Regions from separate parts of the Azospirillum humicireducens genome, predicted to be linked through region 1. Evidence: predicted binding sites of a transcription regulator. Region 1 holds the regulator's gene; the other holds the start of a gene.

What was found. The regulator HrcA, encoded in region 1, represses chaperone genes, less so after heat shock. The targets are predictions, from matches to a motif close to GTTAGCACTCNCCNNNGGNGAGTGCTAAC.
Region 2: groES (co-chaperone GroES) is a predicted target of HrcA. The motif match lies at 3,470-3,498, and genes of this name have one in related genera.

What each region holds. Positions count from the first base shown of each region.
Region 1 covers NZ_CP015285.1:2,669,588-2,678,690, reverse strand. Annotated here, with positions in the region: gene A6A40_RS32275 (DUF4347 domain-containing protein) at 1-2,271, opposite strand, end outside; gene hrcA (heat-inducible transcriptional repressor HrcA) at 2,679-3,719, shown strand; gene grpE (nucleotide exchange factor GrpE) at 3,776-4,390, shown strand; gene A6A40_RS12590 (response regulator) at 4,548-4,925, shown strand; gene A6A40_RS12585 (DUF1848 domain-containing protein) at 4,933-5,817, opposite strand; gene A6A40_RS12580 (NifU family protein) at 5,882-6,439, opposite strand; gene A6A40_RS12575 (universal stress protein) at 6,606-7,094, opposite strand; gene A6A40_RS12570 (TIGR02186 family protein) at 7,113-7,910, opposite strand; gene A6A40_RS12565 (sulfite exporter TauE/SafE family protein) at 7,910-8,827, opposite strand; gene A6A40_RS12560 (hypothetical protein) at 9,050-9,103, opposite strand, start outside.
Region 2 covers NZ_CP015285.1:2,299,200-2,308,302, forward strand. Annotated here, with positions in the region: gene A6A40_RS10740 (DMT family transporter) at 1-795, opposite strand, end outside; gene A6A40_RS10745 (hypothetical protein) at 810-1,151, opposite strand; gene groL (chaperonin GroEL) at 1,426-3,069, opposite strand; gene groES (co-chaperone GroES) at 3,118-3,408, opposite strand; gene A6A40_RS10760 (usg protein) at 3,767-4,030, shown strand; gene A6A40_RS10765 (hypothetical protein) at 4,162-4,434, shown strand; gene A6A40_RS10770 (lysozyme) at 4,571-5,065, shown strand; gene A6A40_RS10775 (COX15/CtaA family protein) at 5,168-6,241, shown strand; gene A6A40_RS10780 (Crp/Fnr family transcriptional regulator) at 6,340-7,002, opposite strand; gene ccoS (cbb3-type cytochrome oxidase assembly protein CcoS) at 7,185-7,385, opposite strand; gene A6A40_RS10790 (heavy metal translocating P-type ATPase metal-binding domain-containing protein) at 7,291-9,103, opposite strand, start outside.

The DNA.
Region 1 (9,103 bases):
GTCGAGGATGTCGTTCCCAGCCCCGCCGCTCATCCCATCGGCTCCGGCACCACCGAGCAGAGTGTCGTCACCACCCTCGCCCCAGAGGTTGTTGGTGCCCGCATTGCCGATCATCAGGTCGCCATAGGCCGTTCCATCGACCTCTTCGATGCTGATCAGCACGTCGCCGGCAGCCGCCCCCCCGTTCACCCCGGTGGCGAAGTCGATGAGAATGGACGCCGTCTCGTTGGCATAGGAAACGGTGTCTATGATCCCGTAGCCGCCGTCCAGCGTATCGGCCCCAGCGCCGCCGATCAGCGTGTCGTTTCCGCTGCCGCCGACCAGCCAGTTGTCGCCGGCGTCGCCGATCAGCGTGTCCTGATAGGACGAGCCCTGGAAAATCTCGATCCCGTCGAAGACGTCGCCGGCCGCCTGCCCGGTGTGCTGCCCCGTCGCCAGATCGATCTTCACCGCCGCGGTGTAGCGGACGGTGTCGATGCCGGCGCCGCCGGACAGCAGGTCCGCTCCGGCGCCGCCCTCCAGCGTGTCGTTGCCGGCCCCGCCCTGAAGCTGGTCGTCACCACCGGCACCGTAAAGCACGTCGTTCCCCTCCCCGCCGAGCAGCGTGTCGGACAGCGCGTTGCCGGTCAGGTTGTCGTTGCCGGCCCCCCCGTCGATCGTCCAGTAATCGGGCGCGCTGGCGACGAAATAGTTGTTGGCGGAGCCGCCGGTGTAGCTGCGCTGTTCCACCAGGTTGGTGACGGCGATGGTGAAGGTCTGGTCGTTGCTGATGGGCTGGCCATTGCTGTCGGTGGCACGGACGACGATGGTGCGGCTGTCGCCGATCCCGTAATCCAGCCGCTGGTTGGAGGCGACGGTGACAACGCCGGTGGTGGAATCGATGGCGAAGGAGCCATAGGCGTTGTCGGCGAGGCTGTAGGTGACGGTTTCGCCGGGGTTGGGATCGGTGGCGAAGGCGGTGATCCCGACCACGGTGCCGACCGCCGCCCGTTCGGACACGGTGTTCACCGCCGCATCGACATCCACCGGCCGGGTCGGCCGGTCGTTGCCGTCCAGCACGGCGATGGTCATGGTGGTGGTGGTGGTGATCGAGCCGTCGCTGACCGCGACGACGATGTCGTGGCTGGACGCCGTCTCGAAATCCAGCAGGGTGGCGTCGGCCACCGTCACCAGGCCGGTGACGGAATCGATTGCGAAGCGCCCGCCGGCATCGTCGGCAAGGCTGTAGGTCAGGATGGTGCCTTCCGAATCGAGCGACAGGGCGCACAGTCCGACGGTGTCGCCGGTGTGTGCGGCCTCCGACACCTCGTTCGGAGCCTCGTCGATGTCGATGGCGGCGGTCGGCGCCAGATTGATGTCGATCGTCTCGTCGTCGAAGATCAGCCGGTCGATGCCGGACATCGTGTCGGCGTCGCCCGTCGCCAGATGGATCACCAGCCCCGGCTGCGACAGGTCGTAATCGGCCCGGTTGCCGGTGAAGACCGCGATGTCCAGCCCGTCGTCGCCGATCAGCGAGTCGCTTCCGCTTCCGCCGACCAGGATGTCGTTGCCGGCATCGCCCCAGAGCAGATCGTCGCCGTTGCCGCCGACGACGCTGTCGTCGCCATCCCCGCCGCCCAGATTGTCGTTCCCGTCGTAGCCGACCAGTGTGTCGTTGCCGCCAAACCCGACGAGGGTGTCCTCATACAGGTTGCCCTCCAAGACGTTGTCCCCGGCATCGCCCTCGAGCTGGACCAGCAGATGCGGCCAGGACTCCCGTCCCGCGCCCAGCGCCGGTGCAGCCGACGGCGACCCGGCGGTCACATCCAGCTCCCAGCAGCCGCCCCGCCCGGCATCGCCCACCGGGCGGCTGGCGGCGGCAACCCCGCCGCCGGTCCAGCCGGCCAGCGCATCGACGAATCCCCGCCCCGCGGCACCGGCCCCGGTCCCGCACCCGTAGAGCAGCAGATCGGCCGAAGACGGGCCGCCGGGCGCGGTCTCCGGGAGCAGCGCCCGGTCGAGCGGGCGGCGGCCCAGCCGGATGAGCCCCGGTTCGCCATGGGCGACCAGATGGATGGCCGCCGGCCCCTCGGCCAGCGCCGCCGTCAGTGCGGCGAAGCCATCCTCGTCCGACCCGACCAGCCGCACCTCGACCCCGTCGCGGCATGAATGAAGGAGCCGGTCGAGGTCGGGAAGGGAGGCATCGGCCAGCAGGATTTCGCGCGCCCATCCGCGACGGCGATCGGGCGCAGTGGAGACGGACCGGGAGTGATGCGACGCGCAGGAGGCCATGGATCGTTCCCTTCATTGCATTGTGCCGGCTTCGCCGGGTCAAATCGTTCGTGGACCGAAAGTTCGGTAGTGAATTATCTTTCCTTTCGTCCGGTATGGAGAGTATTTCTAAAAGTTATCAACTTTTTAAAAATGGCATCGTTCTTTTATTTCCTTTTGGTTGTTGTCTGGGCGCGGCAACCGCATGGCGCCACCGGGCCGCGGCGGAGGCGAAAGCGGAGGCAGGGGACGGAGGCGGGGGGACGATGGCGAAATGCCGCAGGCGGAAGCGGCGCAGCGGAACGCCGCCGCGCCTGCTTGCAGGCTTGTCGGCCCGGCACGTTGATTCGGTGATCGGACCTGCCTAAATTCGGACCCGTCGGCAGTCCCGTCCGGCAACGGCAGCAGACCGAACCGTCAGAAGGCCCATGATCAACGAGCTGAACCAGCGATCGCGCGAAATCTTCCGGCTGATCGTCGACGCCTATGTGGCGTCCGGCGAGCCGGTCGGCTCGCGCACCATTTCGCGGCGGCTTGGCATGGCCCTGTCGCCCGCGACCATCCGCAACGTGATGGCCGACCTGGAGGAGCAGGGGCTGCTCTACGCTCCGCACACCTCGGCCGGCCGCATCCCGACCGACGCCGGCCTGCGCATGTTCGTCGACGGCCTGCTGGAGATCGGGTCGCTGACCGAGGACGAGCGCGCCTCGATCGAAGCGAAATGCGCCGCCTCCGGCCGCGCCTTCGCCGATGTGCTGGGCGAGGCGTCGACCATGCTGTCCGGCCTGTCGCATTGCGCCGGGCTGGTGGTGGCGCCCAAGACCGACCGTCCGCTGAAGCACATCGAGTTCGTGGCGCTCGGCCCCGGCCGCGCCCTGGTCGTCCTGGTCAACGAGGACGGGCTGGTCGAGAACCGGGTGATCGAGGTGCCGATGGGGGTCCCGACCTCCACCCTGCAGACGGTGTCGAACTTCCTCAGCGCCAAGCTCGCCGGCCGCACGCTGGACGAGGCGCGGCAGGAGGTGCTGCAGGAGATCGAGCAGCAGAAGACCCAGCTGGACGAGCTGTCGCGCAAGGTGGTTTCCGCCGGTCTGGCCACCTGGGCCGGCAGCGGCGGGTCGAACGCCGGCCAGTTGATCGTCCGCGGCCAGTCCCGCCTGCTGGAGGACGTCACGGCGCTCTCAGACCTGGAGCGCGTGCGCGCCCTGTTCGAGGCGCTGGAGACCAAGGAGACGATGTTGCGGATGCTGGACGCCACCGGCCGCGGCGACGGCGTGCAGATCTTCATCGGGGCGGAGAACGTGCTGTTCAACCACTCCGGCTGTTCGATGATCATCTCCCCCTTCCAGAACAGCCGCGAGCAGGTCATCGGCGCCATCGGGGTCATCGGTCCGACCCGCATCAATTACGCCCGCATCATTCCGCTGGTGGATTACACCGCCAAGGTGGTCAGCCGGCTGATCGGCTGACCGTCCCATCCCGCCTCACTCCCTGCCATACCGACCAAGCAAGAATTGAGAAAACCATGAGCGAAGAGCAGAACAAGCCCGCCGACGCCACCGTGGAGCCGACCGAGGCCGCCAACACGGCCGCCGCCAACGGTGCCGATGCCGGCCAGACGGGCACCGGTTCGCCCGAAGACCGCGTCGCCAAGCTGGAGGCCGAGGTCGCCAGCCTGAAGGACCAGCTTCTGCGCGCCATGGCGGAGACGGAGAACACCCGCCGCCGTGCCCAGCGCGACCGCGAGGATGCCACCAAGTTCGCGGTGTCCAGCTTCGCCAAGGAATTGGTTTCGGTCGCCGACAACCTGCGCCGTGCGCTGGACGCCGTCCCGGCCGAGGGCCGCGAGCAGGACGATATGCTGAAGGGCCTCGCCGTCGGCGTCGAGGCGACCGAGCGCCAGCTGTTCGCCGCCTTCGACCGCGCCGGCATCAAGAAGCTGGACCCGGCCGGCGAGCCGTTCGACCCGAACTTCCATCAGGTGATGTTCGAGATCGAGAACACCGGCAAGGCCGCCGGCACCGTCGTCCAGGTGCTGCAGCCGGGCTACACCATCCATGGCCGCCTGCTGCGCGAAGCGATGGTCGGCGTCGCCAAGGGCGGTGATGCCGGCGGGCAGCACCTCGATACGAAGGCGTAATCATAGTGTCTTTACCAGATCCCCGGTCCAGCGGCGATGCCGCCGGGCCGGGGTCCGGCGTTGTTCGGAATAGGGGACGCCAACGGTTGACGGTCGGCGGGAAATTGCCTAGGCCTTTCCCTTAGTCCTTTCGGCCGAGCAACCGGAGCCGCGTTCCATGCCCCCCTCTGCGCCCAAGAGCGTCCTGACCGTCGACGATTCCAAGACCATCCGCGACATGGTGGGATTCACGCTGAAAGGCGCCGGCTATGAGGTGGCGGAGGCATCGGACGGCAACGCCGGTCTGGCCCTGATCAGCCAGCGCAAGTTCGACTGCATCATCACCGACCTGAACATGCCGGGGTTGGACGGGCTGGCCCTGACCCGCGCCATCCGCACGTCGGCCCTCAATCGCGTCACTCCGGTGCTGCTGCTGACCACCGAAGCCGACCCCGCCAAGAAGACCGCCGGCCGCGAAGCCGGCGCAACCGGTTGGCTGGTGAAGCCCTTCAACCCGGAAAAGCTGGTGGAGACGGTGCGTAAGGTCTGTCCGTAAGGATAGGTCAGGGAGGAGGCGTCCGCCGCGCCACCAGAAACTCCCCCTCCGGGTCATGGGCGCTGAACCTCCGCTGCGCCGTGCCGCGGTCGGCGACGGCATAGCAGTAGACGCACCCGTGCGGACAGCTGTCGTAATCGCCGATGTCGCGGCTTTCGGCGCACAGGCAGCCAGGCCGGTTTCCCTTCTCCCGCACCGCGACGGCATAGCCCGCCACGTCCGACAGCCGCAGCGCATCGACGCAGCGCGCCGGCGCCGTGCCGGGCGTGTCCACCAGCTCCGGCTGGGTGCAGAGCGTCAGCGCCATACCCTCCCCCGCCGCGATCCCGGCCAAATCCGCCAACAGGGCGCGTTTCTCCTCCGCCTCCGGGTCGCGCCAGCCGATGCCGGCAGCGGCGAGGTTGCGGGCGGTCTTGCGGTAGGGCTGAAGGAAGGACACCACCGCCTCGTCGGTGACCCCGCGCAAGGCACGGGCGATCCGGGCGAAGGTCTCGCGGTGCCACGCCGGCGGAGTGGCATCGGTAAGGATGATCGGGTCGTAACGCCAGACCGCCGCCCGCGCCCCCCAGCGTTCGCGCACCTGCATGATGTGCCCGACCGCTGTTTCCCAGGCGGGGACCGAACGCTCCAGAACGGTGGGCAGGCCGGTGACGCTGTATTGCACCACGAAGGGAAAGCCCCGCTCCGCCACACTGTCGAGAGCGCCGAGGAACGGCCCCAGATTCTTGGTCCAGAAGATGAATCCGTCGACCGCCGGCCGGGTCAGGTCGATGCGGTAGGTCTGGCCGCCATAGGGATTGACCATCCGGCAGTAACCGGCGTCCAGGCGGTTCAGGAACCAGCGCCCATAGAAGGCGGGGATGTCGGTCTTGTAGCTGGCGGAGACGATCATCCAGCCAGCATGGGAATGCCGGCCCGCCCGATCAAGTGCGGCCCGGCATCACCCCAGACGGTCCTTACTGAACGGCGCGGACTTCGACCACTTCGGGGATGTAGTGGCGCAGCATGTTCTCGATGCCGTGCTTCAGCGTGGCGGTGGAGCTGGGGCAGCCGGAGCAGGCTCCCTTCATCGCCAGATAGACGACGCCCTTCTCGAAGCCCTGGAAGGTGATGTCGCCGCCGTCCTGGGCGACCGACGGGCGGACGCGGGTGTCCAGCAGCTCCTTGATCTGCTCGACGATCTCCTCGTCGTCGGCGTTCGACGCAGCGGCATGGCCGTCGCCGCCGTCCTCCAACAGGACCGGGCGGTCGGCGGTGAAATGCTCCATGATGACGCCGAGGATCGACGGCTTCAGCAGGAACCAGTCGCGCGCATCGGTCTTGGTGATGGTGATGAAGTCGGCGCCCAGGAAGACGCCCACGACGCCCTCGATCTCGAACAGGCGCTGGGCCAGCGGTGAACGGGCGGCATCCTCGCGGCTGGTGAAGTCGGCGGTGCCGCGTCCGAGCACGTCACGCCCCGGCAGGAACTTGAGAGTCGCCGGGTTGGGCGTCTGCTCGGTCTGAATGAACATGGTCTGGTCCTCCATCGGCGGCGGAATGGAACCGCCGGCGCGCCCGGGATTGGGCCGCGGCACGATTGGGGGAAATTTGGGCCGAAACGCCCGGCGGATCAAGGACCCGGACTGTGTGGGTATTCGGCATCCGGCATGCGCCGGCTCTATCCTTACTTGCGTGGCGTCAGGTGATCGCGTCGAGCGCCTCGTTGCTGAGACCGCCGGGGACGATGGTCAGCGGGATGCGCAGGCGCCCAAGCCCGCGGCCGGTGTAGTAGGAGATCAGCGGTCCGGGGCCTTCCGGGTCGGTGCCGGCGGCCAGCACCAGGATGGAGATGCTGGGCTCCTCCGCGATCAGGGACAGCACCTCCTCCAGCCGGTTGCCTTCGCGGACATAGAGCGCAGGCAGGGTGCCGGTCAGCTGGTTGACCTCGCGCGCCAGCTTCTGCAGCTTCTGCTCCGCCTCGGCGCGCTGCTCCTCGCGGATCAGGTTCTCCACCGCCAGCCAATGCTGCATCTCGCCCTGTTCCAGCACGGTCAGCAGCGCCACCTTGCCGCCCGACTTGCGGGCGCGCAGGCAGGCATAGCGCAGTGCCACCTTCAGCTCGGGGCTGTCGTCGACCACCACCAGGAAGATGCGCACGGGCGTGGGAGTCTGCGTCGCATCGGTCATCTCGATACCCCTCTCGGCTTAGACCCGGCGGAATGCGGCGCCGGCCGCCCAGCCGGCCGCGATGGCGCCGATGACAGCGGCCACCCCGTAGGTGACCGGGCGGTTGCGGGCGAAGTCAGAAACTTCGGCGCTGAACCCGATCTTGGACACCACCAGCGGCGTGGTCTGGGCGCTGACCACGTCGCCGTCACGGATCAGCAAGGCTTCGACATTGTACAGCCCGGTCGGGACATTGGCCGGGAAATAGATGTTGGTGCGGAACAGCCGTTCGCCCAGGAAGGCGACCTGCCCCATGGAGATGGCGTACAGCCCCTGGCGCTGCTTGTTGCGGATCAGCGCGCGGCGGTAGGCGGCAAGCTCGTCCGGCGGCAGGGTGGCGTCGGCCGGCAGCTGCAGCTGCGGCAGGCCGAGCTGGTGGCGCTCCAGCACCGGGCGGCCGACCAGCTGGTCGAGCGGGCGGCTGACCGCCACCGTATAGAAGCTGGGCACCTGGTCGAAGCGCAGACTGTCGGTGTTCATCCACATGCCGGCCACCCGCTCCTTCCGGCGGACGGTGGCGGGCGCCCGCGGACCGGTGACGACGATGGCGACGTCGCCCGCCCCGTCGGTGGTGCCGAACAGCACGACCTCCGTGCCGGTGAAGCCGGTGGTGATGGCGATCAGGTGGCTGGACAGGTCGGCGACCAGCTGCTGCGCCCACACCGTCGCCGCCACCGTGCCGCCCAGCAGCAGCCCGGCCAACGCCGCTCCCCCCTGCACCAGCCGACGTTTGGCCAGCCGAGGTATAGTTGGACGGAGTTTGGCAAGGAGCCCCATCACCGCACCCCCATGGTCAGGGTGAACAGGTCGTCGGGACGCGAGAACAGGTCCCAGGCCAGCTTCAGCGCCACCGCCACCACGATCGTCGCCAGCGCCAGCCTTGCATTCTCTCCACGCAGCCGGCTGCCGGCCTTGGTGCCGAACTGCGCGCCCACGACGCCGCCGATCAGCAGAAGAAGCGCCAGCATGGCGTCCACCGTCTGGTTGGTGGCGGCCTGCAGCAGGGTCGCCGCCGCGGTGGTGAAGATGATCTGGAACAGCGAGGTGCCGGCGACCAGACCGGCGGGCATGTTCAGCAGATAGATCATCGCCGGCACCAGCAGAAAGCCGCCGCCGATGCCCATGATCGCCACCAGCATGCCGCCGACCGCCCCGATCCCCGCCGGCAGCAGGGCGGAGATGTAGAGCTTGGAGCGCTGGAAGCGCATCTTGAAGGGCAGGCCGTGCAGCCAGATGTGGCGGTGCAGCTTGCCGCGTCTGGCCGTGGGGGCGCGGCGGCGCAGGATGGCGCGGCTGCTTTCCACCAGCATCATGCCGCCGATGGTGCCCAGGAAGAAGACGTAGGACAGGGTGATGGCGATGTCGATCTGGCCCAGCCGCTGCAGGATGCCGAAGATCCAAACCCCCACCGCAGTGCCGACCACGCCGCCGCCCAGCATGACGACGCCCAGCTTGACGTCGACGTTGCCGCGCCGCCAGTGGGCGAGCACGCCCGACACGCTGGCGGCCACCAGCTGGTTGGCCTGGGTGCCGACGGCGATGGCGGGTGGGACGCCGATGAAGATCAGCAGCGGCGTCATCAGAAATCCGCCGCCCACCCCGAACATTCCCGACAGGAAGCCCACGAGCCAGCCCATGCCGAGCACCAGCAGCGCGTTGACCGACATCTCGGCAATCGGCAGGTAGACTTGCATGAATGGACGTGTCTGTCGGAGATGTTCGGGACGGGCGGCGGGAGCGGCAGCTTACCCGAGCCGGCGCGGTGGCGGAAGACCGCAGCGCCGGCCTTTGGGGCTAGGCAGGTTTTCCGTACTCCGCCCACAGATGGGCAGACTCGGAAAACCTGCAAAACCATAGAGTCCGCAGGTTTCTCCAGGCCGGGCCTGTGGCCCGATCCGGAGAAACCTGCTTAGGCGTCAGGACACCGCTGCGTGGAAGAAGACCTGATAGCCCGCCTTGTGCGGGAAGAC
Region 2 (9,103 bases), 370 kb from region 1:
CAGATGGATGGCAAGGCCGGCCGTGTTCGGGCCGAGCAGCTCCACCGCCCGGTTGAAGCAGAGATAGGCGGCGATGGACGGGAACAGCACGGTATAGCCGACCGCCAGCAGCGTGATGCCGCTCGCCTGCATCGGATGCCCGCTCAGGCTTTCCCAGAGATAGAAGGGCAGAAGTTCCACCGCACCGATGGCGAAGGTGACGACGACGAAGCTGAGGCCATGGATCGCCGGACGGCGGCGCAGCAGCGTGGTGTAGGCGGCATAGATCACCACCGCCGCCAGCATCCAGACATCGCCCGCGTTCAGTTCCAGCCCCAACAGCGTCGCAGGGTCGCCGTGGGAGATCAGAGTCATCGCACCGACCAGCGAGACCGCGATTCCCACCCCCTGCATCGCCCCGATCCGGTCGCGGAACAGGACGAGGCTCATCAGGACGATCATCACGGGCATCGACGACTGCAGCATCACGCAGTTCAGCGCGGTCGTCGTGTTCAGCGCGATGTATTGAAAGGTGTTGTAGATGCCGATGCCCAGAGTGCCCAGCAGCAGCACACTCTTCCACCGCGCCAGGATCGGCGTGATGTCGTGGCGCAGGTGCGGCCAGGCGAAGGGCAGCACGATCAGCATGCCCAGGCACCAGCGCCAGAAGGCCAACCCGATGGGCGGCACGGCCCCGGCGACCGCACGCCCCAGGACCGCGTTGCCCGCCCAGAACAGGGGCGGCAGCATCATCAGCAGCCAGGCCTGATCGGCGAGACGGGATCCCTTGAGAGGAGCGGTGCGGTCGGCAGGCATGGCGCTGTCCGTCCTCAGCTGCGGCGGCGGGGCGAGGCGAAGACGCTGGATGCGGACAGCGCCGCGCTGCGGTCGCCGCCGTCTTCAGCGCGGAAGACGCTGGGCCGCGCTTCGCGGCGGGGGGGACGCGGCGCGTCCTCGCGGCCCTCGCGGCCCTCGCGGGGCGGCTTGGCAGGCTGGCGCAGTTCGGCGTCGAGTTCGGCGATGCGCTTGACCAGCGCTTCACGGATGGCGGGGGCCGCGTGGGCTTTCAGCGTCGCCAGCTGCTCCTTGAGCTGAACCAGCTGACGCTGCTTCTGCTCGCGGGTGCGCTTGATGGCGACGTTGTCGGAATGCTGGCCCTCGAAGGAGCGCATGGAACAGGCCCTCGTTGAAAAATACGGAATTCACAATCCGGCGCCCCCCATTGGGGCGCCCGGCGGGAGGGGCGGATTATTGGGAGGCGCCGGCGCCAAAGCAAGGCGGAGTTCACCTTGACATTTCAGGATGGCGGAGGGCAGCTGCAACCTGCCCAGGTACAGGCGGACCATATCCGGAGCATTCCGGAATACCCCAAGCCCCAAAAGAAAAGGGACGCCCCCTTGCGGAGGCGCCCCTTTCCGAACCGAAGGACGGTCAGACGATGGGCTATTAGAAGCCCATGTCGTCCATGCCGCCCATGCCGCCCGGCATGCCGCCCGGAGCAGCCTTCTTCTCCGGCTTCTCGGCGATCATCGCCTCGGTGGTGATCAGCAGGCCGGCGATCGAGGCCGCATCCTGCAGGGCGGTGCGAACCACCTTCACCGGGTCGATGATGCCGGCGGCGACCAGATCGGTGAACTCACCCTTCTGGGCGTCGTAGCCGAAGTTGGTGTCGGTCTGGTCCAGCAGCTTGCCGACGACGATCGAACCGTCGGTGCCGGCGTTGTAGGCGATCTGACGGACCGGAGCCTGCAGGGCGCGACGGATGATGTCGATGCCGACGCGCTGCTCGTCGTTGACCGGGGTCAGCTTGTCCAGGGCCTTGCTGGCGTACAGCAGGGCGGTGCCGCCGCCGGCGACCACACCCTCTTCCACCGCGGCGCGGGTGGCGTGCATCGCGTCGTCAACGCGATCCTTGCGCTCCTTCACCTCGACCTCGGTCGCACCGCCGACGCGGATGACGGCGACACCACCGGCCAGCTTGGCCAGACGCTCCTGCAGCTTCTCGCGGTCGTAGTCCGAGGTGGTCTCCTCGGCCTGGGCGCGGATCTGGCCGCAACGGGCTTCGATGTCGGCCTTGTCGCCGGCGCCGTCGACGATGGTGGTGGTCTCCTTGGAGATCACCACCTTCTTGGCGGTGCCCAGCATGTCGAGCGTGACGTTCTCGAGCTTGATGCCGAGGTCTTCGGAGATGACCTGGCCGCCGGTCAGGATGGCCATGTCCTCCAGCATCGCCTTGCGGCGGTCGCCGAAGCCCGGAGCCTTGACGGCGGCGATCTTCAGGCCGCCGCGCAGCTTGTTGACCACCAGGGTGGCCAGCGCCTCGCCCTCGATGTCCTCGGCGATGATCAGCAGCGGACGCGAGGACTGGACGACGGCTTCCAGAACCGGCAGCAGCGGCTGCAGGCCCGACAGCTTCTTCTCGTGCAGCAGGATGTACGGGTTCTCGAGGTCCGCGACCATCTTGTCGGCGTTGGTCACGAAGTACGGCGACAGGTAGCCGCGGTCGAACTGCATGCCTTCGACGACGTCCAGCTCGGTGTCCAGGCTCTTGGCCTCTTCCACCGTGATGACGCCCTCGTTGCCGACGCGCTCCATCGCCTGGGCGATCATCTTGCCGATCTCGGCTTCGCCGTTGGCGGAGATGGTGCCGACCTGGGCGATCTCGTCGTTGGTCGTGACCTTCTTGGCGCGGGCCTGGATGTCGGCGACGACGGTGGAGACCGCCAGATCGATGCCGCGCTTCAGGTCCATCGGGTTCAGGCCGGCGGCGACCTTCGTCACGCCTTCGCGGACGATGGCCTGGGCCAGGACGGTGGCGGTGGTGGTGCCGTCACCGGCCAGATCGTTGGTCTTCGAGGCGACCTCGCGGACCATCTGGGCGCCCATGTTCTCGAACTTGTCGGCAAGCTCGATTTCCTTGGCGACCGACACACCGTCCTTGGTGATGCGCGGAGCGCCGAAGGACTTCTCGATCACGACGTTGCGGCCCTTCGGGCCCAGCGTGACCTTCACGGCGTCGGCGAGGATGTCAACGCCACGCAGCAGCTTTTCGCGCGCGGAGGGGCCGAACTTGACGTCTTTGGCAGCCATGTCTCGATTCCTTTAACTTGCAAATTTCGAAGGATACGGGCGGAGGACTCAGGCCTCGATGACGCCCATGATGTCCGATTCCTTCATGATCAGGTAATCGACGCCTTCGATCTTCACTTCGGTGCCCGACCACTTGCCGAACAGGATGCGGTCGCCGGCCTTGACGTCCAGCGCCACGACCTTGCCCGACTCGTCACGGGCGCCCGGGCCGACGGCGATGATCTCGCCTTCCTGCGGCTTTTCCTTGGCCGTGTCGGGGATGATGATCCCACCCTTGGTCTTGGTGTCGGACTCCAGACGCTTGACGACGACGCGGTCGTGCAGCGGGCGGAACTTCATGGAATGCCTCCTTGGATCAAGGCTTGGTTCTGACTGACGAAAATTGGCGCGGGCGGCGGCTGTTAGCACTCCATCCCGGCGAGTGCCAGACAGCTAATCGAAGCGGTTTGGGGATTCAAGGGGCTCGTTTCGGATTTTGGCGCAGATACCGGCAGCACTCACGCCATTATGCTGCTAACATGTTGATGAAAAACAATTTTTTGTATTGTGCCAGAACCCGTGGCCGGGCAAGATTTCTTAAAAGGGTCACAGAGGGCCCTGACCTTCCCGGTGCCGGCCTGCCGCTGCCGGACCCGCATCAGAGGAACCGGACATCGCCCATCACCGACCGATCAGCCGACCACATGGGAGACCGCGCATGGCCAATCTCATCCTTCAGCTCCGCGATTTCCGCCTGACCACAGCCGAGATCCTCTATCATATGCCGGACCATCCCGGACTTCTGCAGAGCTACCTGTGGCAGGACCTGGATCAGGCGCCGGATTACCCGGTCCTGCGCCGCTTCCTCGATTTCTGGCAGCGCAATCTCGATGGCAAGCTGCATTCGGTCCGGCTGGCGAGCCAGACCCTGATCACCCCCGGCGAATTGCGCCACGCCTCCGCGGATTTCCTCATTCACTGACTCCCTTCCGCATTCCCGCGTCAGCCCCAACATCACGCCTTCCGCGACCCTGTGATTGCCGTCACAGCGCCCCGCCGCCCGGATCACTAAAATTTTAGCGAATTCCGGGGACGGAGATTGCGGAGGGCGCGATGATGGCGGAGCGCAGGGCGAAGTCCCGGATCGAAGGCTGGAGCAATCACGACGCTGCGGGCAGCATGTCCGGCGAGGTGACGGACGAGGCGGCAAGTTGCACCGATGCCGATGCCGCCGTTGGACAACCGGCTTGCAGGCCTGCGGCTTGGCAGGATCGCGAGGGCAGGCTGGTGGAGGCGCTGCTGGAATGCACAACCATCGCCGGACTGTTCGCGCTTCTGTTCGGCCTGTTCGTGCTGTTCGGCGCAGCGCACACTCTGGCGCCCTGATCCTCACATCCTGAACCCCGCGCATTCGCGACAATTTGATTTCTATCCTTCCCGTTACACGGGCATGTCGCCTAGTATCATTCCCACTTAAGGGCGGAGTCATTCCATCCGTCGCGCAAAGCGGGAGTTTCCAGACATGACCACCATGCCGGTTTGCCAAGCCGCGGTCGATCTCGTGAAGCATTTCGAAGGTCTGTATCTCAAAGCCTACCTCTGCCCGGCGGGCGTTCCCACCATCGGATACGGCCACACCGCCGGGGTGAAGATGGGGCAGACCATCACTGCCGATCAGGCCGACAGCTTCCTCTCCTCCGACCTGACCGACGCCGCAGGTCATGTCGATGCATTGGTGAAGGTGCCGGTCAACGACGACCAGCGCGGCGCCTTGTCTTCCTTCGTCTTCAATCTGGGGGCCGGCAGCCTGCAGAGCTCGACCCTGCTGAAGCTGCTGAACGCTGGCGACTATGCCGGAGCCGCAGACCAGTTTGGCCGCTGGGTCTATGCCACGGTGAACGGTAAGAAGACACAGCTGCCGGGCCTCGTCGCCCGACGTGCGGCGGAGTCGGCGCTGTTCCAGGGCCAGACCGTCCAGGCCCAGGGCGGCGTCGGCACGGCCGACGGCACCGCCTGATCGGGCACCGCCCGCCCCACAAGGAGGCAAGAGGCGTTTGACGGAGCGGGATGTTCGCACCACATTGGCGAACATCCCACCGCCGTGCTCCGGAATACCGCCGTGACCGCCTTTGCCTCCGACAGCCTCGCCTCCTCAGCCCGCCCGAACCCCAATCGGCCGATTGCCGTGTGGCTTCTGGTCTGTGCCGCCATGGTGCTGGCCATGGCCGTGATCGGCGCCATCACCCGGCTGACCGAATCGGGCCTGTCGATGGTGGAATGGAAACCGCTGATCGGCATCCTGCCGCCCTTGTCCGAAACGGAATGGAATCGGGTCTTCGACCTTTACAAACAGACACCCGAATTCCGCATCTACAACAGCCACATGGACTTGGCGGGTTTCCAGTCGATCTTCTGGTGGGAGTGGTTCCACCGGCTGTGGGGCCAGCTGATCGGCTTCGTCTTCCTCATCCCCTTCCTGCGCTTCTGGATGCAGGGCCGCATCTCGCCCGAACTGTGGCCGAAGCTGGCCGGTCTGTTCCTGCTGGGCGGGCTTCAGGGCGGCATCGGCTGGTTCATGGTGAAGAGCGGGCTGGTCGACGCGCCGAACGTCAGCCACTATCGCCTTGCCCTGCATCTCGGCACCGCGATCCTGATCTACGCCCTGCTGCTGCGCACCGCTCTGGGGTTGCTCGACCCGCTGCCGCTGGCGGGGTGGCGTCCGGAGGCGGCATCCTTGCGCCGCCATACCGGCTGGGCGCTGGGGCTGGTCGCCGTCACCATCGTCTGGGGCGCCTTCGTCGCCGGCTCGGATGCCGGCCTCGCCTACAACAGTTTCCCGCTGATGGCCGGCCACTGGATTCCGCCGGAGGTGAACACGCTGACCCCCTGGTGGCTCAACCCGTTCGAGAACACCGCGGCGATCCAACTCATCCACCGTGTTCTGGCGATCCTGACCGGACTTGCGGTCCTTGCGTTGGCCGCCCGCGTCCTGAGCGCCCGCCTGCCGGGCCGCGCCAGCCGCGCGGCATTGGCGTCGGCCGCCATGATCCTGCTGCAGATTGCGCTGGGCATCGTCACCCTGCTGACGGTGGTGTGGCTCCCCGTCGCCGCCGCCCATCAGGCCGGCGCGATCCTGGTGGTGTCGATGCTGGTCTGGCTGCAGTTCGAATTGCGGCCGATCGGTCGGGGCTGAGGGCAGCCGTATTCCGGCGACGATCACCGCCACACCGGATAGGACGGCAATTTAGGAAGACGCAATGTGGTTCGGAAACCAAGGCGTGACGGCCTGCGTCACGCCCCTTCGGCCAGATCGTACATCGCATCGATGTCGGCGATCAGGACCTTGTTGCCTTCCTGCAGCGAGATGACGCCCGCGGTCTTCAACTGGGTGAAGGTGCGGCTGACAGTCTCGGTGGTCAGCCCCAGATAATCGGCGATGTCGGCACGGCTCATCGGCACGAAGACGGGGTTTTCCTTGTGGCCGCGGCGGGCGGCCCGCTGGGACAGCATCAGCAGGAAGGAACAGATCTTCTCCTTCGCCGTCTTGCGGCCCAACAAGAGCATCTGATCCTGCGCGGCGGCCAGCTCGTTCGACGCCATGGAGAACAGGCGCCGCTGCATCTTGGGGAACTCCTCCAGCAGCGCGTCGATCTTCTTGCGCGGGAAGCGGCAAAGCGAGGCGCTGGTGACGGTTTCCGCGGTGTAGGCATAGCTGTCGTTGACGGCCAGCCCCAGGAAGTCGCCGGTCACCAGGAATCCGGTGATCTGGCGGCGCCCGTCCGGCAGCAGCTTGTACAGCTTCACCGTACCGGAGGTGACGTTGTAGAGCGCGTCGGCCGCGTCTCCTTCGGCAAACAGGGTATGGCCGGAATCGATGCGCACATTCTGCAGAATGTCGGCAAGACGGCGCAGTTCCTCCGGCTCCAACGCGGCGCATACCGTCAGGCTGCGCACGGGACAAGCCCCGCAGGGATTCATTTCCGTCGCAGCGCTCTTTTCCCGAGCGCGAACATTATCAAAAGGTGGCATGGACGAACCCAGCCTGTCATTCCGCATGGGCTCATATTGGTGGCAATCGCTGAGAATCGCAACCTCGCACGCATACAACCTTTTCTTTGCCCATACAGGCTTTGGCACTATTGCCGCCGGACAGCCTCCGGGGTGGCCGGTTCGGTCCCGGCCCGCGGAGCCGCCGGCAGGTCGTCGTCGAACAGGACGCGGTGCGCCGCGCCGTCGAGATCGTCAAACTGGCCGGACTTCAGCGCCCACAGAAAGGCCGTCAGCCCCAGACCGCCCAGGCTGAGCGCGATCGCGATCAGATAGAGAAGCTCGTCCATCACCCGAATCCTTACCCGGCAGATCCCGCACAGCCATATCCTGGACGGGTACATCCTTGACGACGGCACCGCGGGCCAGCCGCAGCGCGTTGAGAATGACGATCAGCGACGACGACGACATGGCCAGCGCCGCCAGCAGCGGCGTCAGCATTCCGCCCATCGCGAGAGGCACAGCGCAAAGGTTATACACCAGCGCGATGCCGAAATTCTGCCGGACCAGACGGCCGGACCGGCGGGAAACCTCGACAGTCTCGACGATCGGGCGCAACAGACGGCCCTGAAACACCACGTCCGCCGTGGTCTGGCTGACATCCACCGCGGTGGAGGGCGACATCGACACTGCCGCCGCCGCCAGCGCCGGCGCATCGTTCAGCCCATCGCCCACCATCAGAACGGTGCGTCCCTCTGTGGCCAACTCGGCCAGCACGGCGGTCTTGTCGGCAGGCGTCTGCTCGGCCCGCCAGTCGGCGATGCCCAGCCGCTCCGCCACCGCTGCCACCGCCCCCTTGCGGTCGCCCGACAGCAGCCGCACCTCCAGCCCGCGGGCCTTCAGCGCCGCCACCACGGCGGCGGCATCCGGCCGCGGAGCGTCGAGGAACAGGATCCGCCGCGGCTCCTCCTTCGGACGGGCGAGCCACAGCTCCGGACCGGCTGCGTCCTCCGCCTCCAACGGCGCGCCGGTGAATCGGCGGCTACCGAGCCGCACCTCACCGTCAGGGGTCTGCAGCGACAGGCCGGCACCGGCGATCTCGCGGACGCCTGCGGCGACCGGCACCTGCGGCGCTGCGGACGCCAGCGCGCGGGCCAACGGATGACGGCTGGTTGCGGCCATCGCGGCCGCCAGCGCCAGATCCTCCGCCGCCAGCCCGTCCAACTGCGGCACCGGGCGCCCTTCGGTCAGGGTTCCGGTCTTGTCGAACACCACCGTGTCGATGGCGGCGAGCCGTTCCAGCGCCGTCGGGCTCTTCAACAGGGTGCCCTGGCGCATCAGCCGGCCGCTGGCGATCACCTGCACCACCGGCACCGCCAACGCCAGCGCGCAGGGGCAGGTGATGATCAGCACGGCGATGGCGTTCATCAGCGCGTCCTGCCACATCGCCCCGCCCAGCAGCATCCAGGCGGCGAAGGTGCTCAAGGCGGCCAGATGCACCACCGGGGCGTAGAGGCGCGACACCCGGTCGGCGATGGCGACATATTTGGCGCGGCCCTGTTCCGCCACCTCCATCAGCCGGACGATCTCGGCCAGCAGCGTGCCCTCTCCCACCGCGGTGACGGTCAAACGCAGGGGGGCGGTCAGGTTCAGCGTTCCGGCGAAGACCTGGTCGCCCGGCCTTGCGGTGCCCGGCACCGTCTCGCCGGTGATCAGGCCGGTATCGAGGTCGGAGATGCCGTCGGACACCCGCCCGTCGACGGGAATGCGCTCGCCCGCCGCGACCAGGATGGTGGTCCCGGGGACGACCTGTTCCGGCGGAACGACGGCGCTGGCGCCATCCTCGCGCAGGATGGTGACGGCATTGGCGCGCAGGCCCAGCAGCTGTTCCGCGGCCGAGCGTGCCCGGCCGCGCGCCCGCTGGTCGAGATAGCGGCCGACCAGCAGGAAGAACAGCAGCATCACCGCGCCATCGAAATAGGCGTGCTCGCCGCTGTGGATCGTCTCGAACAGGCTCATGCCGGTGGCGAGGAGGACGCCGATGGTGATCGGCACGTCCATGTTGGTC